2 regions of the Pelomonas lactea genome follow, and region 2 is predicted to be linked to the other one. Evidence: riboswitches for the same ligand, from Rfam matches in the RefSeq annotation. Region 2 holds a riboswitch; the other holds the start of a gene.
The links. Region 2 has a riboswitch for S-adenosylhomocysteine ahead of metH (methionine synthase). Riboswitches for the same ligand answer to the same signal wherever they lie in the genome.
Positions count from the first base shown of each region.

Region 1: linked by a shared signal. The riboswitch ahead of ACG04Q_RS04960 (MFS transporter) and the one ahead of metH (methionine synthase) in region 2 are both predicted to bind S-adenosylhomocysteine.

Region 1 covers NZ_JBIGHX010000002.1:124,343-138,740, forward strand. The annotation lists gene ACG04Q_RS04950 (preprotein translocase subunit SecA) at 1-1,502, shown strand, start outside; gene ACG04Q_RS04955 (efflux RND transporter periplasmic adaptor subunit) at 1,499-2,320, shown strand; S-adenosyl-L-homocysteine riboswitch at 2,380-2,458, shown strand; gene ACG04Q_RS04960 (MFS transporter) at 2,471-3,658, shown strand; gene ACG04Q_RS04965 (DUF3616 domain-containing protein) at 3,648-4,580, opposite strand; gene ACG04Q_RS04970 (M24 family metallopeptidase) at 4,577-6,388, opposite strand; gene kynA (tryptophan 2,3-dioxygenase) at 6,440-7,270, opposite strand; gene kynU (kynureninase) at 7,273-8,526, opposite strand; gene kynB (arylformamidase) at 8,777-9,424, opposite strand; gene ACG04Q_RS04990 (ABC transporter substrate-binding protein) at 9,520-10,641, opposite strand; gene ACG04Q_RS04995 (ABC transporter substrate-binding protein) at 10,672-11,790, opposite strand; gene ACG04Q_RS05000 (hypothetical protein) at 11,956-12,729, shown strand; gene ACG04Q_RS05005 (LysR family transcriptional regulator) at 12,719-13,636, opposite strand; gene ACG04Q_RS05010 (acyl-CoA dehydrogenase) at 13,780-14,398, shown strand, end outside.
Region 2 covers NZ_JBIGHX010000009.1:113,222-127,619, reverse strand. The annotation lists gene ACG04Q_RS21655 (CoA-acylating methylmalonate-semialdehyde dehydrogenase) at 1-557, opposite strand, end outside; gene preA (NAD-dependent dihydropyrimidine dehydrogenase subunit PreA) at 568-1,875, opposite strand; gene ACG04Q_RS21645 (NAD(P)-dependent oxidoreductase) at 1,868-3,241, opposite strand; gene ACG04Q_RS21640 (TetR/AcrR family transcriptional regulator) at 3,348-3,986, shown strand; gene ACG04Q_RS21635 (antibiotic biosynthesis monooxygenase family protein) at 4,023-4,316, shown strand; gene ACG04Q_RS21630 (hypothetical protein) at 4,466-5,212, shown strand; gene ACG04Q_RS21625 (ABC transporter permease) at 5,214-5,993, opposite strand; gene ACG04Q_RS21620 (ATP-binding cassette domain-containing protein) at 5,990-8,089, opposite strand; gene ACG04Q_RS21615 (ABC transporter permease) at 8,102-8,770, opposite strand; gene ACG04Q_RS21610 (ABC transporter ATP-binding protein) at 8,767-9,651, opposite strand; gene ACG04Q_RS21605 (GntR family transcriptional regulator) at 9,648-9,995, opposite strand; gene ACG04Q_RS21600 (DUF2262 domain-containing protein) at 10,109-10,642, shown strand; gene ACG04Q_RS21595 (HD-GYP domain-containing protein) at 10,639-11,841, opposite strand; S-adenosyl-L-homocysteine riboswitch at 11,927-11,997, shown strand; gene metH (methionine synthase) at 12,016-14,398, shown strand, end outside.

The DNA of each region.
Region 1 (14,398 bases), on a different contig from region 2:
ACTACCTCGCCCGCCGCGACTGCGAGCTGATGCAGCCGCTGTTCGGCTTCTTCGGCATGACGGCCGGCGTCGTCTGGGCCACGCTGGAGCACGAGGCCAAGCGCGTGGCCTACCAGCGGCCCATCACCTACTGCACCAACCAGAGCCTGGTGTTCGACTACCTGCGCGACCGCGTGTCAGCCGGCGGCCGCGTCAGCCCGGCGCAGATGCAGGCGCGCCTGCTGCACGGGCGGCTGCCGCAGCCGTTGTTGCTGCGCGGCCTGCACTTCGCCATCGTCGACGAAGCCGACTCCATCCTCATCGACGAGGCACGCACGCCGCTGATCCTGTCCGAGAAGCAGGGCAAGCCGCCGGATGCCACCGACTACCAGCAGGCGCTCAGGATCGCCGCGACGTTGAAGCTCGGCGAGCACTTCGGCATCGACGCCGCCCGCCACAGCCTGCATTTCGAGGCCGCCGGGCTGCCCGCGGTGCGCGAGGCAGCGGAAGGCCTCGGCGGCATCTGGGGCGTCGCGCGCGGCCGCGAGCATCTCGTCGGCCAGGCGCTGCGCGCGCTGCACCTGTTCCACCGCGACCAGCATTACGTCGTCATCGACGGCACCGTGCAGATCGTCGACGAGTACACCGGCCGCGTGCTGGAGGGCCGCAGCTGGGAGGGCGGGCTGCACCAGATGATCGAGGCCAAGGAAGGGCTGGACCTGACCGAGCCTGCGCGCACGCTGGCGCGCATCACCTTCCAGCGCTTCTTCTGCCGCTACCTGCGCCTGGCCGGCATGACCGGCACGGCCGCCGAGGTGGCGCCGGAGCTGAACCAGGTCTACCGACTCGATGTCGTGCGGCTGCCCACGCACAAGCCCGACCAGCGCATCACGCACCCACCGCGCCTCGTGCGCACGCAGGCGGCCAAATGGGCGGCGGTGCGCGAGGCCATCGCGCAGCAGCTGGCGGCCGGCCGGCCAGTGTTGGTCGGCACGCGCTCGGTGAAGGCCTCCGTCGCGCTCTCGGACGAACTGGGGCCGCGTCAGGTCCACCGGGTGCTGAACGCGCGGCAGGACCAGGAGGAAGCCGACATCGTCGCCAGCGCCGGCGAGCCCGGCGCGGTGACGGTGGCCACCAACATGGCCGGCCGCGGCACCGACATCCACCTCGACGACCGCGTGCGCGAGAAAGGCGGCCTCGCCGTGCTGCTGACCGAGTTCCACGACTCCGCGCGCATCGACCGCCAGCTCGTCGGCCGCGGCGCCCGCCAGGGCGACCCCGGCGTCGCGCTGGCCATCGTGGCGCTGGACGACGAGATCTTCACCGCCCATGCCGCCACGCTGCAGGCGCTGCTGGGCCGCCTCTTTGCCGGCCGCGACGAACTGCCCGGCTGGGCGCTGGCGCTGCTGCGCCGCGCCGCGCAAGGCCATGCCGGCCGGCTGCACGCGGCCATGCGCCGCCGCACGCTCAAGGCCGACCGCCAACTCGACAATCTGCTCGGATTCGCCGGAAACCAGATATGAGATTGCTTCCGTTCCTGCTGCTGCCCGCCGCCGCGCTGGCGCAATCGACCAAGCCCGCGGCGCCCGCCGCGCCGGCCGGCTACGACTGCCTCATCGAGCCCAACCAGCGCATCGAGATCCGCAGCCCCACGAACGCGCTCATCGACAGGATCCTCGTCGAGCGCGGCAGCGCGGTGAAGGCGGGCGATACGCTGGTGCTGCTGGACGGCAGCGTCGAGCGCGAGGCGCTGGCCGGCGCGCAGCAGCGTGCCGAGTCCGAGGCCGAGCTGCGCGTGGCCCGGGCCCGCGCCGACTACGCGCGCGAGAAGTTCCGCCGCCGCGAGGACCTGCGCGAGCAGCACTACATCACCGCGCAGGACCGCGACGAGGCGCAGGCCGAGCTGCGCGTCGCCGAGGCCGAGCTGGCGCTGGCGGTGGACAACCGCCGCCTGGCCGGCATCGAGTCGCGCCGGCTGGACGCCGTGCTGAAGCAGCGCGCGCTGAAGGCGCCGTTCAGCGGCGTCGTCACCGACCGGCTGCAGAACCCTGGCGAGCTGGCCTTCACCGGCGAGGGCTCGCGGCCCATCCTGAAGATGGCGCAGACGAACCCGCTGCGCGTGGAGGTGGTGCTGCCGGTGTCGGTGCTGGGCCAGATCAAGGCCGGCCGCCCGGCCGAGATCACGCCCGAGGCGCCGCTCAAGGGCAGCTGGCAGGCGCAGGTGAAGGTGGTGGACCGCGTGATGGACTCCGCCAGCGGCTCGTTCGGCGTGCGGCTGGAGCTGCCCAACCCGGGCGGCGACATCCCGGCCGGCGTGCGCTGCAAGGTGCGCTTCCTGTGACGAACGGCCCGCGCCGGGACGCCTCCTAGAATTCGCACCGCGCCGTGCTTCGGCGCCGTCCCGCCGAGGGGTGCTGCGACGGAGGTGAGCCCTCCGCCACGCTCGGCGCGGACGATGGATCAAGGGCGCCCTTTGTGAAAAGGGTTGTCCGTGTCTTCGTCATCTTCCGCGTCCATACGCACCATCCTGCCGCTGGCCTTCGTCACCGGCGTCAGCATGGCCGCGATGGACCTCTACCTGCCCGCCGTGCCCGCGCTGCAGACCGGCCTGGGCATCAGCGTGTCGCTGGCGCAGGCCACCGTCGCGGTCTACCTCGCCGGCCTGGCCGGCGCGCAGCTGCTGTGGGGCGAGCTGCTGAACCGCCTCGGCCCGCGCCGCAGCCTGCAGATCGGCCTGGCGCTGCTGACCGTCACCAGCCTGGGCTGCGCGCTGGCGCCGGGCATCGAGATGCTGCTGTTATTGCGCCTGTTGCAGGGCGTGGCCGCGGCGGCGGCCACTGTCGTGGCGCCCACGGTCGTGCGCGCGACGCTGGGCGATGCCGACGTCGTGCGCGGCATCGCCGCCATCTCCATGGTCGAGGCCATCGTGCCGGCGGCCGGGCCGGTGCTGGGCGTGCTGCTGCTGCAGGTGACGGACTGGCGCGGCACCTTCTGGGTGCTGGCGGCGCTGTCGCTGCTGGTGCTGCCGTGGGTCGTCCGGATCGCGCCGCGCCAGCTGCCTGGCCTGGACCTGGCCCATGACGCCAGCTACGCGGGCATCCTGCGCAATCGCCACTACGTGCGGCTGGCGCTGTCGCATGCGCTGTGCATCGGCGCGCTGCTGACCTTCCTGGCCAGCGCCCCGCAGCTGTTGCAGCACACGCTGGGCCTGGGCGGCAACGCGTTTGCGCTGCTGCAGGTGCTGGGCGTCGGGTCGTTCATGCTGGGCGCGTCGCAGTCCGGCCGGGTGGCCAAGCGGCTGGGCCATGCGCGCGCGGTGAAGCTGGGCAGCACGGTGCAGGTGGTGGCCTGCGCGCTGGCGCTGCTGACCGCGTGGGTTTCCGGGGCGCCGCCCTATGCCGTCGTGGCGGCCTACTGGATGTGCTTCTGCGGCGCGCTCGCCATCCGCGGGCCGGCCACGTTTGTCGACGCGCTGACCGTGCCGCCCGCGCAGATGGGCCGCGCGACGGCGCTGCTGGTGCTGGCGTTGCTGGCGGCCGGCGCGCTGGGCACGCAGGTCGTCGCGCCCTTCCTCGGCGACGCGGACAGCGCGGTACCGGTGTTCTGCGGCGTGCTGGTACAGCTGCTCGCCAGCGCGGCGCTGGTGTGGCGCTACCCCGTGCTGCCGGTCAAGGCCTGAGGTCCAGCGCGCGGAAGGCGCGCTTGCCCTTGTCCGCGTCCTTGCAGGCCTTCTTGCCGACCATCACGCCGCCGTCGTCGCTGAGCAGCGTGACCCGCCCGTCGGGCCAGGCGAACAGCGCCTCGGGGCGCAGCGAGCCCAGGTCGGCCTTCACGGGCGTGGGCGCGTCGCCGGCCTGGCCGCTCCAGCGGAACAGTGCGAACGTGCCGTCGTCGGCCGGCGGGCCGGCGGCAATCAGGTAGGCGTTGCCGACGCGTTCGATGGAGCGCACGCCGCGGCCGCCCAGGTCCAGCCGGATGACGGCACCGAACCGCGCCGGCCCGCGCCCGTCAACCAGCTCGGCCGGGTTCAGCAGCGGGATCAGCAGCGCCCGGCCCTGCGGGATCGGGTTGCGCAGCCCGATCAGCAGGCTGCCGTCGGCTGCGGTGGCCAGGCCCTCGATGTTGAAGCCGCCGTCCGCCTCGGCGGCCCGCGCGGCGGCGTCCGCGAGCTTCAGCGGGGCCAGCGACGGCGCGGCCAGCAGGTCATCCAGCAGCCGGGTGTACGGCTTGCCGGCCGGTGCCACCGTGTCGCCGCGGATGTCGGTGGCGAAGAAGCGGTGCCGGTCCTCGCGCAACTCGCCGCGGCTGTTGCGGGCATGCGAGCTGATCCAGTAGATGCGGTCGCCGCGCTGCGCGGCGCCTTCGAGGTCGGACTCCTTCTTCGCGCCGAGGAACTTGTCCAGGTCCACCTCGCCGACGCGCTTCGCGTGGCCCTGCCGGTAGACGGTGAGCCGGTTGTGCTCGTCGTCGGCGACGATGAAATGGCGCTCGTCCAGCGCCACCGCGGCGGAGGCGTCGCACAGGCCGTCGTAACGCGCCGGCGCGGCCTGCGCCGTGGCCGCGCCGGCCGCCACGAGCAGCAGCGCGGCCAGCGCCTTCACAGCGGTTCGGTCCGGGCCAGCAGCCAGGCCAGCGCCGGGCCGCTCACCAGCGGCTGCAGGCGTTCGCGCACGGTGGCGTGGTAGCCGTTCAGCCACGCGATCTCGTCGGCACGCAGGAGGCTGCGGTCAATGCAGTCGGTGGCGATGGGGCACAGCGTGAGCGTCTCGAATTCGAGCATCTCGCCGAAGGCGTTGTTCTCCGGCGTCTCGACGGCGACGTTGAGCACCAGGTTCTCGATGCGCACGCCCCACTGGCCCGGCCGGTACAGGCCCGGCTCGATGGACGTGATCATGCCGGGCTCCATGGCCATGGCCGGCTCCGCGATGGCCTTGCTGATGCTCTGCGGGCCTTCGTGCACGTTCATGAAATAGCCGACGCCGTGGCCGGTGCCGTGGCCGTAGTCCAGGCCATGCTCCCACAGCGGCGCGCGGGCTATCGAATCCAGCATGGGGCTCAGCGTGCCACGCGGGAAGCGGGTGCGCGACAGCGCGATGGTGCCCTTCAGCACCAGCGTGTAGTCGCGCTTCTGCGCGGCGCTGACGCTGCCGATGGGCCACACGCGGGTAATGTCCGTCGTGCCGCCAAGGTACTGGCCGCCGGAGTCGATCAGCAGCAGGCCGTCGCCGTCGATGAACGCGAACGACTCGGGCAGCGCGCGGTAGTGGGGCAGGGCGCCGTTGGCCTGCCAGCCGGCGATGGTGCTGAAGCTCAGGCCGACGAAGCCCTTGCGCTGGCGGCGTCGGGCCGACAGCTTCGCGTCGACATCCAGCTCGCTCCAGCGCTCGCCACGCGCCAGCGAGGCCTCGAACTCGGCATAGAACTCGCACATCGCCGCGCCGTCCTCGGCCATGGCGTCGCGGATGAACACCGCCTCGGCCGGCGTCTTGCGGCTCTTCAGCAGCGTGCTGGGGTTGATTTGCTCGACGACCTTGACGCCCGCCGCGGTGGCCTCGCGCAGGCCCAGCGTCACGCGGCGCGGGTCCACCAGCAGCGTGGCGCCGGCGGGCAGCGCGGCCAGCGCCGGGCGCGCCGCGTCGTAGGGCGCGAGCTGAATGCCGTCGGCGGCCAGGCGTGCGGCCACATCGGCCGGCACCTTGCCATCGGCGATGAAGAGGCGGCCGCCGGCCGCATCGAGCAGCAGGTGGGCGATGAAGACGGGGTTGCACTCCACGTCGCTGCCGCGCAGGTTCAGCAGCCAGGCCACGTCGTCGACGGTGGACACGAGGTGGTGTGTCGCGCCGATGCCGGCCATCGCGGTGCGCACGCGGGCCAGCTTGTCGGCGCGGCTGACGGCGGCCTGCGGCGGCAGGTGTTCGTAGACGGGCTCGGTGGGCAGGCCGGGGCGGTCGTCCCAGGCGGCCTGCACGAGGTCCAGGTCGGTGCGCAGCGTGATGCCCTTGCGCGCCAGCGCGGCGCGCAGCGCGTTGGCCAGCGCCAGGCCCAACACCTGGCCGTCCACGGCCAGCACTTCGCCGGGCTGCAGCTGGTTGGCGATCCAGTCGATGTAGATCGTCGACGCGCCGGAGGCCATCTTCTCCAGCTGGATGCCGCTGCCCGCCAGCTGCGCCTCGGCCTGGGCCCAGTAGCGGCTGTCGGCGAACAGCGCGGCGCGGTCGCGCGTGACGACCAGGCTGCCCACCGAGCCGGTGAAGCCCGACAGCCACTCCCGGCCCTGCCAGCGGCCGGGCAGGTACTCGGAGAGATGCGGGTCGGCGGAGGGCACCAGTACGGCATGGGCGCCGGCGGCGGTCAGGGCATCACGCAGGCGCTCAATGCGCAGGCGGGTCTCGGAGGTGCGGGTGTCCATGGTGGCGGACCTTTTCAACTGGAGCGGTGGGCGGATTTTAGGTTTGGGCGCTCAAAGCTCCGTTCGTAATGCCCACAGCTCCGGGAACAGCACCACGTCCAGCATCTTGCGCAGATAGCTGACGCCGCCGGTGCCGCCGGTGCCGCGCTTGAAGCCGATGACGCGCTCCACGGTCGTCACATGCCGGAAGCGCCACAGCCGGAACGCGTCCTCCAGGTCCACCAGCTCCTCGCCCATCTGGTAGAGGTCCCAGTGCTGCTGCGGATCGCGGTAGACGGTCAGCCAGGCCTGCTTGACGCCTTCGTCTGCGACATGCGGCTGGGTCCAGTCGCGGTCCAGGTTCGCGGCGGGCACGGCGATGCCGCGGCGGGCCAGCAACTTCAGCACCTCGTCGTACAGCGACGGCGCGTCATACGCCGCCTGCACCTGCGCCAGCAGGTCGGGCCGGTGCTCGTGGGGCTTGAGCATCGCGGCGTTCTTGTTGCCCAGCATGAACTCGATGCGCCGGTACTGCGCGCTCTGGAAGCCGCTGCTCTTGGCGAGGTAGGGCCGCACGGCCGAGTACTCGGGCGGCGTCATCGTGGCCAGCACGTCCCAGGCGTGCACCAGTTGCTCCATGATGCGCGACACGCGGGCCAGCATCTTGAAGGCCTCGTGCAGCCGGTCCGCGGCGACGTGGGCGACGGCGGCATGCAGCTCGTGCAGCATCAGCTTCATCCACAGCTCCGAGGTCTGGTGCTGCACGATGAAGAGCATCTCGTTGTGGTCGGGCGAGAGCGGCTTCTGCGCGGTCAGGATGGCGTCGAGCTGCAGGTAGTCGCCGTAGCTCATGTCGCGCGAGAAGTCGAGCTGCGCGCCGTGGTGTTCGAGGGTCTGTGTCACGGTCAGGTCACCTTGGAGCGGCTGGTGAACTGCGGCGCGTTCCACGAGCCGCTCTCGACGATGCCGGCCAGCACGTCGACGGCATGCGTCACGTCGGCGAAACCGTTGTACAGCGGCGCGAAGCCGAAGCGCAGCAGCTCGGGATCACCGGCGCGGAAGTCGCCGATGACACCCTGCGCGATCAGCGCCTGCATGACGGCGTAGCCGTCCACGCCCTGGGCCAGCGAGAACGACACCTGGGAGCCGCGCAGCGCCGAGTCGCGCGGGGTCACAATGGCTGCACCCGGCACGCGGGCCTCCACGCTGTCGATGAAGGCCTCCGTCAGCGCCAGCGACTTGGCGCGCAGCGCCTTCATGCCGCCCAGCTTCTGCGCGGCATCGAAGACGTCCAGCGCGGTGTCCAGGCCCGACATGGCCAGCACCGGCGGCGTGCCGCACTGGTACTGCTGGATGCCGGGCGCGGGCAGGTACTCGCTGTCGAAGTCGAACGGGTGGGCATGGCCCAGCCAGCCGGTCAGCGGCTGCCAGACCTGACCCTCGTGGCGCGGGTGCATCCACACGAAGGCCGGCGCGCCGGGGCCGCCGTTGAGATATTTGTAGCCGCAGCCGATGGCGAAGTCCGCCGCGCAGCCCAGCAGGTCGATGGGCACGGCGCCGGCGCTGTGCGCCAGGTCCCACACGGCCAGCGCGCCGGCCTGGTGGGCCCAGCGCGTCAGCAGGCCCATGTCGTGCATGCGGCCGGTGCGGTAGTTCACGTGCGTCAGCATCAGCACGGCGCAGCGCTCGTCCAGCAGGCCGGCGATGTCCTCGGGCGACTCGGCCAGCACCAGCTCGCCGCCGTGCGCGCGCGCCACGCTCTGCGCGATGTAGTTGTCGGTGGGAAAGTTGCTGCGCTCGCTGACGATCACGCGGCGCTGGCCCTGCTGCAGCTGCAGCGCGGCGTGCAGCACCTTGTAGAGGTTGACGGACGTCGAGTCCGCCACCAGCACCTCACCGGGCCGCGCGCCCAGCCAAGGCGCCAGCCGGTCGCCCAGGCGGCGCGGCAGGTCGATCCAGCCGGCGGTGTTCCAGCTCTTGATGAGGCCCTGGCCCCATTCCTGCTCGACGGCGCGCTGGATGCGGGCCGGCGTGGCGCGGGGCAGGGCGCCGAGGGAGTTGCCGTCCAGGTAGGTGATGCCCTCGGGCAGCTGGAACAGGTCGCGCAGGGAGCGCAGCGGGTCGGCGGCATCGAGCCGCTTCGCATCGTCGAGATTCATAGGGGCCTTTTGAGGTGTGAATCGCCCCCACGCTGGGAGGCGGTAGGGCGCAGAGCTAGGCGCAGCGCGCAGCCCAGGCTGGACGCCTGGGCCAGGGCTGCAACAACGCGCTGCGCCCTGCCGCCTCCCAGCCCGGAGGGTGAGGCCCCGCATCGGGCCAACTCGTTGTTGCAAGTGCTCGCCGGGTATTGAACCCGGCTCCGCCTTGCGCCTAGATTTGGCCCGATGCGGGGCCTCACGTGGGGGTGATTCATACCTCAATAGGCCCCAGTTCCCTCAGGATGGCGCGCACCGGGCTGGCACAGGCGCCTTGGAGTTTGAGTGGCAGGGCGATCAATTCATAGTCCCCGGCGGGCACGTCGTCCAGCACGAGGTTTTCCAGCACGCGCAGGTCCAGCCGGCGCAGTTGCTGGTGGCTGTCCAGCGACTTGGAGTCGGCCGGGTCCACGCTGGGCGTGTCGATGCCGATGAGCTTCACGCCGCGCGCGGCGAGCCAGTCGACGGCCTCGGGCGCGTAGGCGGTGAAGGCCGGGTTCCAGGTGGTGTCGGCGCGCTCGCAGACGCGCACCAGCACGCGTGGCGGCAGCGCCTGTTCGGCGTGGCGCAGGTGCTCGACGGTGATCAGCGGCGCGGCGCCGATGGCGTGGATGACGCGGCAGCGGCCCAGGTAGGTGTCCAGCGGCACGTCGGCGATGGCGGGCGCGTCGTTCGCGTAGTGCAGCGGCGCGTCGGCGTGCGCGCCCACGTGCGGCGACATCGTGACGGCGCTGAGGTTGACGGGGCAGCCCGGGGCGAGCTGCGCCGTCCAGTGCAGGCGGTAGGGTTCGTCGCCCGGGAAGATGGGTGCGTCGGGCGAGACGGTGGGAGAGATGTCCCACAGGCGAGGGGAGCTTGGCATGGCGGGCGGCACCTTAGCGTTGCCTGGCGGATCGTGGTGTCGGTTTATTCCAACTCTGCACCTGCCAGCCGCCGCCGTCCAACTCGCGCGGGCGCTCAGCGCCTGAACTTGCCGGTCTCGTCGAGGATGGCCAGGTCCACGTACTGCAGCCCGCTGTGGTCGCCGGGGCTGTAGCCCAGCTCCAGGCCGCCGAGGTCGTAGAGCTTCATGCCCTCCAGCGCGTCGCGCAGCGACTGCCGGTTCACCTTGGGGCCGGCCCGCTTGATCGCCTCCACCAGCACCTTGGCCGAGGCGTAGCCTTCGATCATGCTGGGCGTGAGCTCCAGGCCGGCTTTGCGGGCGCTGTCCTGCGCGTCCTTGATGAGCGGTTTGGCGATGGATCGCTCAGGCGGGAAGACCTGGCTGACGACGACGCCGTGGGCCACCTTGCCCAAGGACTGGATGAAACCCGCCGACGCGTTGTTGGACAGCGTCACCAGCTGCGCCGTCGAACCCCCGGCCCGCATGGCCTTCATGCCCTGCGACACGGCTTCGCCCGTGCCGACGAACAGCACGGCCTGCGGTGCCGCGGCGAGCACGCGGCTGACGACGGGGCCGAGGTCGGGCTTGTCGCGTGCGTACTTCTCATGCGCAACGGGTTTTTGCTTCGCCTTGCTCAGGCCTGCGAGGGCGCCGGTCATCGCGTCTTCGCCGAAGGAGTCGTCCACCTGCACGAGGGCGACGCGCGTCACGCCCAGCGAGCCCAGGTGTTCGATGACCCGCTCGGCCTCGCGCTGGTAGGAGGCGCGCACGTTGAACAGCCAGGGGTTCACCGGCTTGTGCAGCACCATCGCGCCGGTGGACGGCGCCACCAGCGGGATCTTGTGCTCGGCCAGCAGCGGCATGACGGCCTGGGTATGCGGCGTGCCGCGCGTCAGGAAGAGGGCGATGGTGCCCTTGTCGATCAGCGCCTTGGCGTTGGCGGCCGCAAGCTTGGGGTCGAACTTGTCGTCCAGCGACAGCAGGTTGAGCTTGTGGCCGTGCACGCCGCCCGACGCGTTGACGGCGTCGAAGTACAGCCGGGCACCCTGCGTCACCTCCTTCACGCTGCCCGCCGCGGGCCCGGTGATGCCCGCCGTCTGCCCGATCAGCAGGTCCGCCCGGGCGGAGCCCATCAGCCCTGCGGCCATCGCGGCCATCGTGATCCAGCGGTGGGCGGTGTGCGGCGCAAAAGCCATGGTGTCTTCCTTGTTCTTGTGAGTGCAACGTCAGCGGCGGAACTTGCCGGACTGGTCGATGATGGCCAGGTCCACGTAGTCCATGCCGCTGTGGTCATTGGGGCCGTAGCCCACCTCGATGCCGCCCAGGTCCAGGCGGCCCATGCCTTCCAGCGCCTTGCGCAGCGTCTCCCGGGTGGGCTTGGGGCCGGCGCGCTTGATGCCTTCCACCAGCACCTTGGCGGCGACGAAGCCTTCCACCATGCTGGGCGTCAGCTCGGTATTCACCTTGCGGGCGGCTTCCAGCGCCTCCTTGATGATGGGCTTGGCGATGGAGCGTTCGTACGGGAAGACCTGGCTGACGATGACGCCGTGGCCGGCATCACCCAGGTCCTTGATGAAACCGGCCGACGCGTTGTTGGACAGCGTCACCATCTGGGCCAACGAGCCGGCCGCGCGCAGCGCCTTCATGCCGTCCACGACCGCCGAGCCCGAGCCGATGAACACCACCGCCTGCGGTTGCGTGGCCACCACCTTGGCCACCACGGGGGCCAGTTCCGGCTTGGCGCGGTCGAACTTCTCGTGAGCGACCGGCTGCTTGTTGGTCTTGGCCAGGCCCGCGAGCGCGCCCAGCACGGCGTCCTCGCCAAAGCTGTCGTTCACCTGCACGAGGGCGATGCGGTTGATGCCGATGAGGCTGAGGTGCTCGATGGCGCGCTCGGCCTCGCGCTGGTAGGTGGCGCGCACGTTGAACAGCCACGGGTTCACCGGCTTGTGCAGCGCCATCGCACCGGTGGACGGTGCGACCAGCGGAATCCTGTGCTCGGCCAGCAGCGGCATGATGGCCTGCGTGTGAGGCGTGCCGCGGTTCAGGAACAGTGAGATGACGCCCTGGTCGATGAGCGTCTTGGCGTTGGCCGCCGCGAGCTTGGGGTCGAACTTGTCGTCCAGCGACACCAGCGTGATCTTCTGTCCGCCGACGCCGCCATCGGCGTTGACCGTGTCGAAGTACAGCCGCGCACCCTGCGTGACCTCCTTGACGCTGCCCGCCACGGCGCCGGTGTGGCCGGCGGTCTGGCCGACGGTGATCTGCGCCTGCGCGGCGCTCAGGCCGGTGGCCATCAGGGCGGCTGCAAGAAGCCGGCGGGTGAACTGCCATCGTGGGGTCATGCTTGTCTCCGGGCCAGCCGGAACCGCGGCGCTCGCCGGATTCCGGGAAGTCGTTGTTGGATGGGGCGGCCAGCTGCACGCGGCGCGCCGAGATCATGACGGTAGCGCCTCGCGGGGCCGGCCGGGCCTTGTCCCTCAAAATTGCTGCGCAATCGTCAACGCTCCGTGAAAACCGTCGTCTATCAATCATTTCGTAACAAGGACGTGCCCGGTTGGATCACCGCCTGCATGGCCAGCGTGAAGGCCTGGGCGCAGGCGCAGGGCTTCGAGTACCGCTTCTACGACGACGCCTTCCTGGCCCGCGCGCCGGACTGGTTCCGGCAGAAGGCCGCCGGGCAGATCTGCCCCGTGACGGACCTGGCGCGGCTGGTGGTCGCCAAGGAGCTGCTGGCCGACGGCTGGCAGCGCACCGTCTGGGTGGACGCCGACCTGCTGGTGTTCGACCCCGACGCACTGCAGATCACCGCGCAGAGCGGCTTCGCGCTGTGCCTGGAGCTGTGGCTGTACGCCGACGCGGCTGGGGCGCGCCGCGTCAGCCAGCGGGTCAACAACTCGGTCGCGGTGTTCTGCGCCGGCAGCCTGCACCTGGACTTCTTCATCGACGCGTGCGTGCGCATCGCCCGCCAGCGCGAGCAGATCGGCAAGCTGGACGTCGGCACCGCCTTCCTGTCGCCGCTGCGCCAGATCCTGCCGTTCCCGTTGCTCACCGAGGTGGGCATGCTGAGCCCGGCCTTCATGGCCGAGATCGCGGCGGGCCAGGCGGAGGGCGTGGGCGACTACATGCGCGCACTGCCGGGGCCGCTGGCCGCCGTGAACCTGTGCGGCTCGCTGCAGGGCCAGCCCGTGCACGGCGTGGTGGCCGACGACGCGCTGTACGAGGCGGTCATCGCGCGGCTGCTCGCCACGCGGGGCGGGGCGCTGAACGGGCTCAGGGGCTGAACGGCGGCGGCCAGGCGGGCGCGCTGGCCAGGAAGCGCTCGCGCAGCGGGCCGGCCGCATCGCGTCGCCAGGCGGCGAACACGGCGGACGGCTCGAAGGCCTCCGCCAGCGGCCGGAACACGGCGCCCTGAATGCCCGAGCGTTGGAAGGCCGCCGGCACGATGGACACGCCCAGCCCCTGCGCCACCAGCGACACGACCGACAGCCAGTGCCGCCCCTCGTGCTGCAGCCGCGGGTAGAAACCGTGCCGGCGGCAGATTTCGACGATGCGGGCGTGGTAGTCCGGCGAGCCCTTGCGCGAGAACAGGATGAAGGGCTGGTCACTCAGCGCGGCGAGAGGAATGCTCGCCCGTGCCGCCAGTGGGTGCTGCGCGGGCAGGCAGGCGACGAAGGGCTCGCTGTACAGCGGCGCGGCCGCCAGCGCCGGCGGCAGCCGGTCGGTATGCACCAGGCCCAGGTCCAGCTCCTCGGCCAGCAGCGCGTCGATCTGGTCCTGCGAGTTCAGCTCGACGACCACCACCTCCACCTTCGCATGGCTGGCCTGGAAGGCTTGCAGCCACGCCGACAGGCCGTTGAACAGCGTCGACCCGACGAAGCCCAGCCGCAGCCGGCCCACCTCGCCGGCCTGCACGTCGCGGGCGAGGGCGCACGCGTCCTCGGCGCGCTCCAGCAGCGCCTGCGCACCGGTGCGGAACGCGGCGCCCGCCGGCGTCAGCCGCACGCCCTTGCTGTCGCGGTCGAACAGCCGGGCGCCGACGCTGGCCTCCAGCTGCTGGATGGCGACCGACAGCGGCGGCTGCGAGATCGCCAGCCGCTGGGCCGCGCGGCCGTAGTGCAGCTCCTCGGCCAGCGCCAGAAAATAGCGCAGGTGGCGAAACTCAAGGGAACGGGAGGTGTCGATAGGCATCGCGAATCGTCGGAGTCGATGATTGAATTGGACACGAATCGGCCGGCGGGGGAATACTCGGCGTCATACGCGCCCGGCGGCGAGCCGGGTGCCTCACGATGACGGCGCCGGACCGGCGCACACCGAACACCGAGGAGACCGCCATGGCCCACAAGGCAAGCTTTCACTGGGACGACCCGCTGCTGCTGAACGAGCAGCTGACCGACGACGAGCGCATGGTGCGCGACGCCGCCGCCGCCTACTGCACCGACCGGCTGCGCCCACGCGTGCTGGACGCGTTCCGCAAGGAGCAGACCGACGCCAGCATCTTCCGCGAGATGGGCGAGCTGGGCCTGCTGGGCCCCACCATCCCGGCCGAGTACGGCGGCGCCGGGCTGAACTACGTGTGCTACGGCCTCATCGCCCGCGAGGTGGAGCGCGTGGACTCGGGCTACCGCTCGATGATGAGCGTGCAGTCGTCGCTGGTCATGGTGCCCATCCACGAGTTCGGCAACGAGGCGACGAAACGCAAGTACCTGCCCAAGCTCGCGACCGGCGAATGGATTGGCTGCTTCGGCCTGACCGAGCCCAACCACGGCTCCGACCCTGGCTCCATGGTCACGCGCGCCCGCAAGGTGGACGGCGGCTACGAGCTGACCGGCAGCAAGATGTGGATCACCAACAGCCCCATCGCCGACGTGTTCGTCGTCTGGGCCAAGGACGACGGCGGGCAGATCCGGGGCTTCGTGCTGGAGAAGGGCTGGCAGGGCCTGAGCGCACCGG
Region 2 (14,398 bases):
AGCAGTGACGACGACGGGTCGCGCTCGCTGGGCTTGAGGATGAAGGCGTTGCCGCAGCCGATGGCGATGGGGTACATCCACATCGGGACCATGGCCGGGAAGTTGAACGGCGTGATGCCGGCCACCACGCCCAGCGGCTGGCGCAGGCTCCAGGCGTCCATGCCGCGCGCGATCTGCTCGGTGTACTCGCCCTTCAGCAGCTGCGGCATGGCGGTGGCGAACTCCACCACCTCGATGCCGCGCGCCACCTCGCCCAGCGCGTCGGGCAGCGTCTTGCCGTGTTCGCGCACGATGGCTTCGGCCAGCAACTCCTTGCGGTCCTGCAGCAGCGTGAGGAACTTGAACAGCACGCGGGCGCGGGCCAGCGGCGGCGTCTGGCTCCAGGCCTTGGCGGCCTGCGTGGCGCTGGCGACGGCGGCGTCCAGGTCGGCCACGCTGCCCAGCAGCAGCTGGCCTTGCACCTCGCCGGTGGCGGGGTTGTGGATGGCTTGCTGGCGTTCACCGCTGCTGCGATGGGCGGCGCCGGCAATCCAGTGGCCGACTTCGTAGGGGCTCATGACGATTCCTTCAGGCGCACCCGACCCGCATGGGGTTGTTGGGGTGCTCGGTCCAGTTCAGGGAGCTGCCGTCGATGACGCGACCGGTGCGGGCATCGGTCTCGCCGACTTGCAACTTGCGCATAGTGATGGTGCCAGGGACCGGGCAGATCGACACGCAGAGATTGCAACCGACGCACTCGGCCTCGTTGACCTCGAAGTGGCGTTGGCCGTCCTTGGTGGCCCAGATGGCCTGGTGCGAGGTGTCCTCGCAGACGACATGGCAGCGGCCGCACTGGATGCAGCTGTCCTGGGCTATGACGGCTTTCTCGACGTGGTTCAGGTTGAGCTGGTTCCAGTTCTTCACGGTGGGCACGGCGCGGCCGCGGAAGTCGTCCAGCGTGCGGTAGCCCTTCTCGTCCATGAAGTTGGACAGGCCCGAGCACATGTCCTGCACGATCTTGAAGCCGTAGACCATGGCCGCGGTGCAGACCTGCACGGTGCCGCAGCCCATCGCGATGAACTCGGCCGCGTCGCGCCAGGTGCTGACGCCGCCGATGCCGCTCAGCGGCAGGCCGGCCGTGGCGGGATCGCGCGCGATCTCGGCCACCATGTTCAGCGCGATGGGCTTGACGGCCGGGCCGCAGTAGCCGCCGTGCGAGCCCCAGCCGTCGGTGACGGGGCTCATCGTCATGCGGTCCAGGTCCACGCCCATGACCGAGTTGATCGTGTTGATGAGGCTCACCGCATCGGCGCCGCCCGCCTTGGCCGCGCGCGCGGGGATGCGCACGTCGGTGATGTTGGGTGTGAGCTTCACGATGACGGGCATCTTCGTGTGCGTCTTGCACCACTCGGTGATCTGCTGGATGTACTCCGGCACCTGGCCCACGGCCGAGCCCATGCCGCGCTCGCTCATGCCGTGCGGGCAGCCGAAGTTCAGCTCCACGCCGTCGGCGCCGGTGTCGGCCACGCGCGCGAGGATGTTGCGCCAGGCCAGCTCGTTGACCGGCACCATCAGGCTCACCACCATGGCCCGGTCCGGGAAGTCGCGCTTCACGCGGGCGATCTCGTCGAGGTTGGTCTGCAGCGGCCGGTCGGAGATGAGCTCGATGTTGTTGAAGCCGATCACGCGGCGGTCCTGGCTCCACAGCGTCGCGTAGCGCGGGCCGTTGACGTTGACGACCGGCGGGTCCTCGCCCAGCGTCTTCCAGACGACGCCGCCCCAGCCCGCCTCGAAGGCGCGGCGCACGTTGATCTCCTTGTCGGTCGGCGGCGCGGATGCGAGCCAGAACGGGTTGGGGCTCTTGATGCCGAGGAAGTCGGTGCTCAGGTCAGCCATGGGCGGCCTCCTTGTCGAGATGGCGGGCGCTGGCGTGCTGCAGCGCGTGGTCGATGCTGGCGGCGGCGCGCTTGCCGTGCTCCACGGCCTCCACGGTCAGGTCGCGGCCGCCCGCGCGGCAGTCGCCGCCGGCCCACACGCGGGCCAGGCTGGTGCGGCCGTCGGCGTCGGTCCGGATGCGGCCGCCCTGCAGCTCGATGGCGGCGCCGATGGGCTGGGCGTCGAAGGTCTGGCCGATGGCGCGCAGCACCAGGTCGGCCTCGATGACGAACTGCTCGCCGGTGTCGACGAGCTTGCCGCCTTCCAGCCGCGTCGCCGCGAAGCGCATGCCGCGCACCATGCCGCCTTCGGCCTCCACGGCCAGCGGCCGGGCCCAGCAGCGGATCGTCACGCCGTTCGTCTGCGCCCAGTGCTGCTCGTGCGTGGAGGCCGACAGGCCGTCCGGCCCGCGGCGGTACACCATCGTCACCTGCTCGGCGCCCAGCAGCTTGCTCTGCACGGCCGCGTCCACGGCCGTCATGCCGCCGCCGATGACGACCACCTTGCGGCCCACCGGCACCTGGGCCGGGTCGCTCTGGCGCAGCTCGGCGATGAAGTCCACCGCATCACGAAGGCCCGGCAGTTCGGGCTCGGCGATGCCCAGCGCGTTGACGCCCTGCAGGCCCAGGCCCAGGAACACCGCGTCGTACTCGGCCAGCAGGCCGTCCAGCGTGATGTCGCGGCCCAATCGACAGTTCAGCCGCGGCGTGATGCCACCGATGGACAGCAGCCAGTCAATCTCGCGCTGTGCGAAGCCGCCGGCGACCTTGTAGGTGGCGAGGCCGTATTCGTTGAGGCCGCCCAGCTTTGGTGCGGCGTCGAACAGCACGACGTCGTGTCCGCGCCACGCCAGGCCGTGCGCGGCAGCCAGACCGGCCGGGCCGGCACCGACGACGGCGACCCGTTTGCCGGTCGGCTGGCCGCGCTCGAACAGCGGCCGGGCTCCGGGAGTGGCGAAGTGACCCTCAACCGCGAAGCGCTGCAGCAGCCCGATCTCCACCGGCTTGCTCTCGTTGGTGTTGCGCACGCAGGCCTGCTCGCACAGCACCTCGGTCGGGCAGACGCGGGCACACATACCGCCCAGCGGGTTGGCCATCAGGATGGCTTCGGCCGCGCCGCGCACGTTGTCCTGCGCCACGCGCTGGATGAACGCCGGGATGTCGATACCCGTGGGGCAGGCCGTCTGGCAGGGCGCGGCGTAGCAGTAGTAGCAGCGCTCGGCCTCGATCAAGGCCTGCGTGCGGTTCAGCGGCGGATGCGCATCGGCGAAGTTGCGCGCGTAGTCGTCAGCGGCCAGGCGGCCGGGCTTCAGATCGGCAGGGTCCACGGGAATCTCCGAGGGGAAAACCGCCAAACATTACTACCCCGTAAAAATTGACGCAGGCGTAAAAACCCGCAGCAAGCGCTTGGTGCGTAACGTCAGAATCCGGTGCATGACCGTGACTGTTCCCGCGACGCGCACGCCGCGTGCCGCCACCCTGCGCAAGCAGGAGGCCATCCTCACCGAAGCCGAACGCCAATTTGCCCGATTCGGATTTGAAGGCGTCAGCCTCGACAGCATTGCCGCCGCGCTGGAGCTGTCGCGCCAGAACCTGCTGTACCACTGGCCCAGCAAGGAAGAGCTCTACCGCGCCGTGCTGGACAGCGTCATGGGCGAGTGGATGGCCAACATGTCGGCCATCGCCGACGCCGACGAACCCGAGGCCGCCATCCACACCTACGTGGACGTGAAGCTGCGCTTCAGCCGCGAGCGGCCCAGCGGCAATGCGGTGTTCACCCGCGAGATCATGGCCGGCGCGCCGCGCTACCAGGACGTGCTGAAGGCGCAGGTGATGCCGCTGCTGCACGCCGACGTGGAGCGCTTCGAGCACTGGGCCGACCAGGGCCTGATCCGCCGGCTGGACTTCACGCACCTGATGTTCCTGATCTGGTCGTCCACGCAGGCCTATGCCGACCTGGGCCCGCAGTTCTCGCTCTACATGGGCAAGCCGCAGCTCGACGACGACGACTTCGAGCGCGCCCGCCGGCTCATCACCGACCTGATCTGGCGCAGTCTGAAAGTGGCCGACTGAAGCGCCGGGCGCGCGTTGCGTGGCAGAGTCGCAGACATGATTCTCGAAATCGCCGACCTCTGCATCCAGCCCGGCCAGCAGGCCGCCTTCGAAGCCGCGCTGCGCGACGGCATCGCCAACGCGTTGTCGAAGTCCAAGGGCTTCATCCGCATCAGCGTTCAGCACGGCGTCGAGTCGCCTGAGCGCTATGTGCTGCTCATCGAATGGCAGACGCTGGAGGACCACACGGAGGGCTTCCGCAACGGCCCGCTGTTCGCCGTCTGGCGCAGCCACATCGGCAGCTTCTTCGCCGGCCCGCCGGTGGTGGAGCACTTCCAGACCGTCGCCTGACGCCTCGGCACCAGCCCGCGCAGGGCAGCGCCTCGGCCGTCGGCTGAACCGGGCGACCTGCGGGCCGCCACGTCCGCCCCATACGCCCCTTACGGCCTATACGCCCTGTCTTTTGGCAGGCCGGCGGGCGCCGTGCAGCATCGGCAGCCATGCGAACGCTGATCCTGACCGTCTCCGCCGTTGGCTTTGCGCTGTGTGCCGGGCTGCTGGCGCTGTCGTGGTTCGCGCCGCTGCAGGTGGAGCGCTGGGCGCGCGAGGCCATCGAGCACGACGTGCAGCGCCGGGTGGAGGCGCGCTGGCAGAGCCTGCAGCAGCCGGCGCTGCCGAAGGCCGCCGAGCGGCAGCTGCGCGAGCACGCCGAGGAGGTGGACCGCGCCCGCCGTGCGCTGGTGGCGCTGACCGTGGCCGAGATGCAGGACCCTGACTGCCCCTGCCGCCGCAAGCTGCGGGAGTTCACGCGCGGCGCGCTGGAGGATCGGATAGCCCGGCTGGGCAGCGTCACCGAGAAGCTGCGCCAGCTGGCGCAGGCCAAGTACGCCGAGGTGTCCGCCGCGCTGCTGCGCGAGCTGCGCATCTTCTCGGCCTGCAACGCGGCGGTGTTCGCGCTGCTGGGCGTCGTCGCCTTCATGCGCCGGCGCGCCACGCTGCAGCTGCTGGCCCCCACCCTCGTGTTGCTGGGCGCGGCGGCCGTGGTGGCCTGCGGCTACCTGTTCTCGCAGAACTGGCTGCAGACGGTGCTGCTCAGCGACTACGTCGGCTGGGCCTACGCGCCGTGGCTGGCCGTGGCCATCGCGGCGCTGGCCGACGTGGTGTGGAACCGGGCGCGTGTCTGCACGGTGCTGGTGAACGCCGCGCTGCTGGCCGTGGGTGCCGCGGCGGCCGCGGTGGCGTGCTGAGTCAGCCCCGGCGCCTGAGTCGCCACAGCGTCACGCCGCTGCACAGCACCGTGAAACCCAGCAGCACCGCGAACGCCATCTCCACGGAGATCCAGCGGAACTTGGCGACGCCGCCGGCGGCGAAGACGAGCTGGTTCAGGTGGAACTGCGGCCAGAACGGGGCCTGGAAGTGCAGCGATGCTGGAAGCGGGAAGAACAGGCCCGACAGGTACATGCCCGGCAGGTACAGCAGGTTGGCGTAGGCCGGTGCCGCCGAGCCGCTGGCCAGCGACCCCACCATCAGCCCCAGCGCGCAGAACGGGATGGCGCCGGCCACCAGCACCGCGCTCATCGCGGCGAGCTGGGCGGGGCTCAGCTGGGTCTGGCCGCCCGCGGCGGTGAGCAGCAGCAGGGGCAGGTAGGCCAGCAGGCCGCACACCACGCCCGCCACGATCTTGGCCAGCAGCCAGGCGCCGGGCGGCGCGGGCTGGGCGCGCTTGAGCGTCAGCAGCCCTTGCTCGCGCTCCAGTGCCAGCGACGGGCAGGTGGCGAACACGGCCGACATCGTCACCGCCAGCTGCGAGAAGCCGGCGAACATGAAGCGCGCGGCGTCGGGGTCGCGGGCCGTCATCTCGCCGGCCACGGCGAACGCGAACAGCGCGTACAGCGCCACCGGCAACAGAAACATCGGCAGCGCGAAGGCCGGCGTGCGCAGCAGGCGCACGAGCTCCAGCCGCATCTCGACGGCATAGGGCGACGCACGGCGCACGGGCGCCGCGTGGGCGTGGGTCAGCGTGTTCATGCGGCCTCCCGTGTCAGTTCGTGGAACGCGTCGTTGAGCCCGGCCTGCTTCACTTCCAGGCGCGAGAGCTGCGGGTCGGCGGCGAGCAGCCGGCGCACCACCGATTCGGCGTCGGTGGCGACGATGGCGAGCTGGTCGTGGTCGCCGCTCACGTCCAGCACGCCGGGCCAGCGCCGTACCTCGACGCCAGGCAGCGTCGTCACGCAGCGGATGTGCCGGCGCGACACCAGCGCGCGCATCTCGCCCACGCTGCCCTGCGCGATGACGCGGCCCTTGGCCAGCACGGCCACGCGCGTGGCCAGCGCCTCGGCTTCTTCGAGGTAGTGCGTGGTCAGCAGGATGGAACAACCCTCGTGCAGCAGCGCGCGGATGTGGGCCCACATGGCCTCGCGCGCCTGCAGGTCCAGGCCCACGGTGGGCTCGTCCAGGAACAGCAGCTGCGGCCGGCCGCAGATCGCCAGCGCGAACTGCACCTGGCGCTTTTGGCCGCCGGAGAGCTGGCCGTAGCGCCGGTCGGCCAGCGCGACGATGCCGGCGCGTTCCAGCGTCTGCGGCACGGTCAGCGGCTGCGGGTAGTAGCTGCAGGACAGGGCCACCAGCTCGTGGACCTTGAGGTCCTTCGGCAGCTCGACGTCCTGCATCATGACGCCCAGCCCCTGGCGCCTTTCGATCTCCTGCGGCGAGCCGCCCAGCAGCGTCACGGTGCCGGCGTCGGCATCCTGCAGCCCCAGCCACAGTGCGATGGCGGTGGACTTGCCGGCGCCGTTGGGGCCCAGCAGCGCCAGCAGCTCGCCGCGCTTGAGCTGCAGGTCGACGCTGTTCAGCGCCTGCAGCGGGCCGTAGTGCCTGGACACGCCGCACAGCGAGGCGACGATGTCGTCGTCGTTGCGCGCCGGCGCTTCGGCCGGCGCGGCGGTCCCGCGGCGCGGGTAGGCGCGGCCATTGAGCAGCCGGCCAATCGGCGTCGGGCGCACCAGCCACTGGTAGCTGAGCAGCAGCGGCGCCAGCGTGGTGGCGACGATGAATGGGTACTTCAGACCCCAGTGCAGCGGCCAGTCGCCCACCCACACCTGCAGCGCGGCCACCAGCGGCAGGTGCACGAGGTAGATCCAGTACGACGCGTCCGCGACGTAGCGGATGGCCGGGTGGTGGCCCGACAGGAAACGCAGCGCTGCGCCGGTGACGGCGAACGTCCAGCACCAGGCGGACGCGACGAAGGCCAGCGCGAACACGAACCTGGGTGTGTCGGGCATGGCGAACGGCGGCTGCGTCTTCAGCACGTACAGGCAGGTGGCCGACGACGCCATGGCCAGCAGCCCGTGCAGCAGCCAGCGGGCACGCAGCGCGGCCAGCGCACCCGGCGCACGCTGCACCAGCCAGCCGAATGCGAACGCCGTGCCGAAGCCGACGGTGGCAGGCAGCTGCGGCAGCAGCGACTGGTCGGGCGTGGGAATGCCGCCCGGCGGGAACCACGCCGGCATCGCCAGCAGCACGGCCGCCAGTGGCAGGCCCAGCGTCAACGCACCAGCCGGCCAGCGCACGGCGCCGGTCGTTAAGCGGTCGACGAGGCCGCGCAACCCCTGGCTCCGGTCCAGCCGCACCACGGCGCCGCGCAGCAGCAGCGCGCCGGCGTACAGCCACAGCAGCTGGTACAGGAACCACAGGTGCGTCAGCGGGAACGCGCCCGGTTGCTTGGGCATCTCGGGCATCGCCGGCGGCGCGCCGTGGAAGACCTTCTGCAGGCCCAGGTGCCAGACGAACGCGATGGCCGGGAACAGCAGCACCCAGCCCACCACCAGCGGCACCGCGATGCGCTGGCCGCGGTTGGCCCAGAAGCCGCGCGTGCCCAGCCGCTGGTGCAGCTGCCGCGCGAAGTAGCCGGCGATGAAGAAGAACAGCGTCATGCGGAAGCTGTGCGCGACGAAGCTCGCGTCCGCGAGGAACGGGCTGGGCGAGCGGTCGTTCATCGCCCACAGGCCCGGCGGCAGGCCGGGGATGAAGGACAGCGCCGCGTGAAAGGCCACGCCCAGCAACAGGGCAAAGCTCCGCACTGCGTCGAGGGCGTGCAGCCTCTCGCCGTTGAGTTGGGTGGTCATGAAGAATCCCTCCTAGAGGATGTCTCGCCGTCGCGCGGCGAAGAGCAGCGGCAGGGTGAGCGCCAGCAGCGTGGCGGCCAGTTCGGCGGCCAGCAGCCACCAGAACGGCGCGCCCCAGACCGGCTCGGGCTTGAGCATGTGTTCGCCCAGCCCCGGTATGCGGCCCACGCCCATCATGAAGAGCGAGACCGACATGTTCGTCAGGATGATGAGACCGCCCATCGCGGCCTCCGACGCGATGTGCAGCGCGCCGCACAGCACCACCGAGAAGTTCAGCAGCAGGAACGCGCACAGCAGCACGGCGTAGGGCAGCAGGCCGTCGGCGATGCCGGGCAGGGCTGCAACGAGGCCCAGCGCCGCCGCGCTCAGCACGCCCCAGGGCAGCAGGAAGCACGTCAGCAGCCCCAGCAGTTTGGCGCGCACGTAGTCGGCCGGCGACAGCGGCAGGCTGAGCATGAACAGCAGCGACCTGTCCTTGCGCTCCGACGACACGCCGAACAGCGCCAGCATGACGCCCAAGGCGATGACGGCCGTCAGCCAGACGATGAAGCCGATGTTGAAACCCACCTCGCCGGTGGCCGCCATCAGCAGGCCGGCCAGGCCCGCAGCGGTGCCGCCTGCGAGCAGCCAGCGGTAGGTGTGGAGCTCCTTGGCGATGAGCTGGCGCGTGAGCGGCGTCATGACGCGTGGGCCTCCTGGGTTTGCCGGCTGTGCATGACGGTGGCGACGAAGATCTCCTCCAGGCTCATGCGTTGCGTAGCCTGCAGCGGCAGGCCCAGACGGGCGACGAAGTCGTCCGAGAAGCCGTCGACGGTCAGCGTGGCCAGCGCGCCGTCGCGCTCGCAGCCGACGATCTCGGGCAGGTCGGGCAGGGCGCCGGCCACGCGCAGCTGCACGCGCCGCCAGCGCTCCAGGAAGTCCTCCTTGTCGTCCGACGCGACGACGCGGCCGCGGTCGATGAAGGTCAGCCGGTCGGAGATGCGCTCCACGTCCAGCGTGTTGTGCGACGAGAACAGGATGGACCGCTCGTCGTCGCGCAGCACGTCCATGAACTCGGCCAGCAGCTCGTGGCGGGCGACGGGGTCCATGCCCGATGTGGGCTCGTCCAGCACCAGCAGGCGCGGGCGGCGGGCCAGCGCCAGCAGCAGCAGCGCCTTGGCCTGCTCGCCGCTGGACAGTCGCCGCGCCGTCTGCCCGGCGTGCAGGCCGAAGCGCTTGAGCAGCGTGGCGGCGTAGCTGGCGTCCCAGCCGGGGTAGATGGACGCGACGAAGTCCATGTGCCAGGCCAGCGTGGCGTGCGGCATCAGCCGCATGTCGTCGCTGACGAAGCCGACCTGCGCCTTCGCGGCGGCCTGCTCGCGCGGCATGGCGTGGCCCAGCAGGCGGATCTCGCCGGCGTCGGCGGCGAGCAGCCCTATCAGCAGCCGAATCGTCGTGCTTTTGCCGGCGCCGTTGGGGCCGACGAGGCCCATGATCTGGCCGGGCGCCAGGTCCAGCGACACGTCCTCCAGCGTGAAGAAGCGGAACGCCTTGCGCACGCGGTTCATTTCGATGGCCTTCATTCGGCGGCCTCCTTGTCGTTCAGCGCGTTGCGCAGGCGTTCAACCAGTTCGGGTTCCGCGATGCCCAGCGTGCGGGCGATGCGGCCGGCGGCGGCGAGGTGGGCGTCCAGCTCGGCGCGGTGCACGGCCTGCGCGGCGTCCTGCGCGTCGGCGATGAAGGAGCCCTTGCCATGGCGGGTCACGATGACGCCCTCCGATTCCAGGTCCTGGTAGGCGCGCTTGACGGTGATGACGCTGACGCGCAGGTCCGCCGCCAGCGCGCGGATGGACGGCAGCTCCTGCCCCGCCGGCCAGTCCCCCGCGGCCACGCGCTGGCGGATCTGCTCGACGATCTGCAGATACATCGGCCGTGCGTCCGTCTGGGAGATGAAGAGGCTACTGTGCATATTGTGTATACACAGAATATATGCACAGTCGGGGGAATGCAAGCGGTTGCGCTGCAATACTCGCTGCCCTCATGAACTGGAACCGCCTTCGTCTCGCGTTGAAGCAGGTGCTGCATTGGCTTGCGCCCCAGCGGTCGGCGGAGCCGCTGGCCGTCAGCCACCCGGTGCTGGGCGAACTGGCCGGGACGGCGGACGAACTGCATGGCAGCACCGCGCTGGGCGCCCGTTCGCTCAAGCTGACCGTCCGGCGCGACGACCAGGCGATGGAGACCACATTGGCGCTGGCGGAGCAGGTCATCGCGCACCTGCCGGCCCTGCACGAGCGCAGCCTGCGCCGGATCGCCGACGGGTTTCTCGTTAGCTACAACGACGACTGGCGCGTGGGCCAGACGGTGGATGCCGACGGCCGACGGGTCCGTTTCGAGAACCCCGCGCTGTCAGCCGAGGCGTTCTGTGTCCAGTTCGCGCTGACCACGGTCGAAGCCGGCGGTTGCGACGTCGTGGCGCTCTGGTACGACTGCGGTGAGCTGTTCTGGGGCCACGGTTTCTGCGTCACGTCGTTCGACGGCGTGGCCGGCGAGCTGCACGCCGAGATGCTCGGCTAGAGCTTCAGCAGCGCGTCCAGGTTGATGCGCAGCTTCAGCTCCGCCGGCGCCAGGCTGGCGGCAATGGCCTGCGAGGCCAGCCGCGTGTCGCGTGGCACCGGGTTGCTCAGCGGGCTGCCGCTCTTGCCGATCAACGCGGCCACCAGCGGCTCGTTGGCGCTGAAGCCCCGTTTCACGACCATGCCCACCTCGCCGTTGGCCAGCCGAACGAGGCTGCCGGGCGGGTACAGGCCCACGGCCTTGATGAGGGCGGCGCCGGCCTCGTCGGGCTGGCCCAGCTCGTCCAGGAACACGGCCCGCGCGGCGGCGGCGCCGCTCATGGCCTGGCGGCTGCGGCGCGGCGACAGCCGGGCGCCGAAGATGTCGATGCGGCGCAGCAGCCGCGCCAGCTTCTCGCCGTCGCCGCGCGGCGCCAGCGGGCCGGCGCCGGCGTCGTGGTGCAGCCGCACGGCGGTCAGCCAGGCCTCGTTGGTGATGCCGGCCTGCGCCAGCCGGGCTGCCGCCCGGTCGCCATGGGCTTGCAGGGATTGGCGCTGCGCCGGGCTGGCCGGGCCGGTCTGGTTGGCCATGCGGTCGTGCACGTCGCTGGCGCCATAGTTCATCGTCAGCGCGGCGCCCTGCAGCGCCTCGCGCAGCGGCGCCGGCAACTGCAGCTGCTGGGCCACCAGGTCGCACAGCAGCAGGGTCAGCAGCGCGTGGCGGGCGCTGTAGTCCTCGTACGCCTGGCTGCTCTCGAACACCAGCAGCATCAGCGTCGCGTCGGGCTGGGCATGCAGCCGCTTCAGCGCCGCGTCGCGCAGCTGCGCCACGCGGCCGGGCAGGTCTGCCGGGGCAGCCTCGCGCAGCAGCGCGTGCGTGTGCAGCAGCAGGTCCGACCAGGCCTCGCGCGGCCCCAGCTCGACCTTGGTGGGGGCCGGCGTGTCCAGCCGGAAGCTGGCGTCGGCCTTGGCGATGTCGGCCAGCGGCACGCCCTGCATGACCAGTGTGTCCAGCCGGTGGGCGCGGGCGCGCTGGTATTCCATCGTGTCGGCCGAATTGACCCACGCGCCGCCGTCGATGAGGCCACGCACCTGTGGCGAGTCGCGCAGCGTCTGGCCGCGCGCGAACAGCAGCTGGCCGCCGGCGTCGTACAGGTCGTAGGGCAGTGTCATGCCCACGCGCAGCGTGCGCGCCGGGAGGGGAATGAGGTCGAGGGCCATGAAGCGCGGAATTCTGAAGCGGCTTCGGCGGGCGCAAGCCGATCTTGAGCCACGGCGAAGGGGTGGCTGCGTAGAATTCCCGGCTTCATCCGAGGAGCGCTGCGACGGGTTTTCACCTGCCAGGCTCGGATTCCTCCCCAACGGCGCTCATCGAACCTCCGAACGAGTCCGTCGATGACCATCGCCCCGCCCCCCCTGAAGCTCTCCGGCCTGGAGCCCGTCGCCATCGGCGCCGGCACGCTGTTCGTCAACATCGGCGAACGTACCAACGTCACCGGCTCCAAGGCCTTCGCCCGCATGATCCTGGCCGGCCAGTTCGAGCAGGCGCTGGCCGTGGCCCGCCAGCAGGTCGAGAACGGCGCGCAGGTCATCGACGTCAACATGGACGAGGCCATGCTGGACAGCCAGGCGGCCATGGTGCGCTTCCTGAACCTGATGGCCAGCGAGCCCGAGATCGCCCGCGTGCCGGTGATGATCGACTCGTCCAAGTGGAGCGTCATCGAGGCGGGCTTGAAGTGCATCCAGGGCAAGGGCATCGTCAACTCCATCTCGCTCAAGGAAGGCGAGGCCGAGTTCAAGCGCCAGGCCAGGCTGGTCAAGCGCTACGGCGCCGCGGCCGTGGTGATGGCGTTCGACGAGCAGGGCCAGGCCGACACCTTCGCCCGCAAGACCGAGATCTGCGCGCGCGCCTACCGCATGCTGGTGGACGAGGTGGACTTCCCCCCCGAGGACATCATCTTCGACCCCAACATCTTTGCCATCGCCACCGGCATCGAGGAGCACGACAACTACGCCGTGGACTTCATCGAGGCCACGCGCTGGATCAAGCAGAACCTGCCCGGCGCCAAGGTGTCGGGCGGCGTGAGCAACGTGTCCTTCAGCTTCCGCGGCAACGAGCCGGTGCGCGAGGCCATCCACACCGTGTTCCTGTACCACGCCATCCAGGCGGGCATGGACATGGGCATCGTCAACGCCGGCATGGTGGGCGTGTACGACGACCTGGACGCCGAACTGCGCGAGCGCGTGGAAGACGTGGTGCTGAACCGCCGCCCCGACGCCGGCGAGCGCCTCATCGAGATTGCCGACCGCGCCAAGAGCGCCGGCAAGGACGACTCCGCCCGCCTGGCCTGGCGCGCGGGTGACGTGAACGCCCGCCTGAGCCACGCGCTGGTGCACGGCATCACCGACTTCATCGTCGACGACACCGAAGAAGCCTGGCAAGCCATCAAGGCCACCGGCGGCCGGCCGCTGCACGTCATCGAAGGCCCGCTGATGGCCGGCATGAACGTCGTCGGCGACCTGTTCGGCCAGGGCAAGATGTTCCTGCCGCAGGTGGTCAAGAGCGCCCGCGTGATGAAGAGCGCCGTGGCCCACCTCGTGCCCTACATCGAGGAAGAGAAGCGCCAGCTGGAAGCCGCCGGCGGCGACGTGAAGCCCAAGGGCAAGATCGTCATGGCCACGGTCAAGGGCGACGTGCACGACATCGGCAAGAACATCGTCACGGTGGTCCTGCAGTGCAACAACTACGAGGTCGTCAACATGGGCGTCATGGTGCCGGCCCAGGAGATCCTCAAGAAGGCCAAGGACGAGGGCGCGGACATCATCGGCCTGTCCGGCCTGATCACGCCCAGCCTGGAAGAGATGCAGCACGTGGCGGCCGAGATGCAGCGCGACGACTACTTCGCGTCGCGCCACATGCCGCTGCTGATCGGCGGCGCGACGACCAGCCGCGTGCACACGGCCGTGAAGATCTCGCCGCACTACGAGGGCCCGGTGGTTTACGTGCCCGACGCCTCGCGCGCCGTGGGCGTGTGCTCCGAGTTGCTCAGCGACGAGCGCGCCGCCGCCTACATCGCGGAGCTCAAGGCCGACATCGAGAAGACCCGCGCGCTGCACGCCAGCAAGAAGCAGACGCCCCTGGTCACGCTGGCTGCCGCCCGCGCCAACGCTGCGCCGCTGGATCTGAGCCGCGTGCCGCCCGCCCCGAAGTTCACCGGCCGCCGCGTGCTGAAGAACCTGGACCTGGCCGAACTGGCGAAGTACATCGACTGGGGCCCCTTCTTCCAGACCTGGGACCTGGCTGGGCCTTACCCCGCCATCCTGGACGACGCCGTGGTGGGCACCGAGGCGCGCAAGGTGTTTGCCGACGCGCAGGCCATGCTGAAGAAGATCATCGACGGTCGCTGGCTGCAGGCGCATGCCGTGTTCGGCCTGTACCCGGCCGCGCGCGCGGGTGACGACATCGCCATCCACAGCGAGCCGCCGATGACGTGGCACGGCCTGCGCATGCAGTCGGAGCGGCCCGTCGTGGACGGCCAGAAGCGCCCGAACCGCTGCCTGTCCGACTTCGTCGCCGAGAGCGGCGACCACGTCGGCCTGTTCGCCGTGACGGCCGGCCTGGGCGTGGACAAGAAGGAGGCCGAGTTCCTCGCCACGCACGATGACTACTCGGCCATCATGCTGAAGGCGCTGGCTGATCGACTCGCCGAGGCGGCCGCCGAGTGGCTGCACGAGCGGGTGCGCCGCGAGTTCTGGGGCTATGCCGCGGACGAGGCGC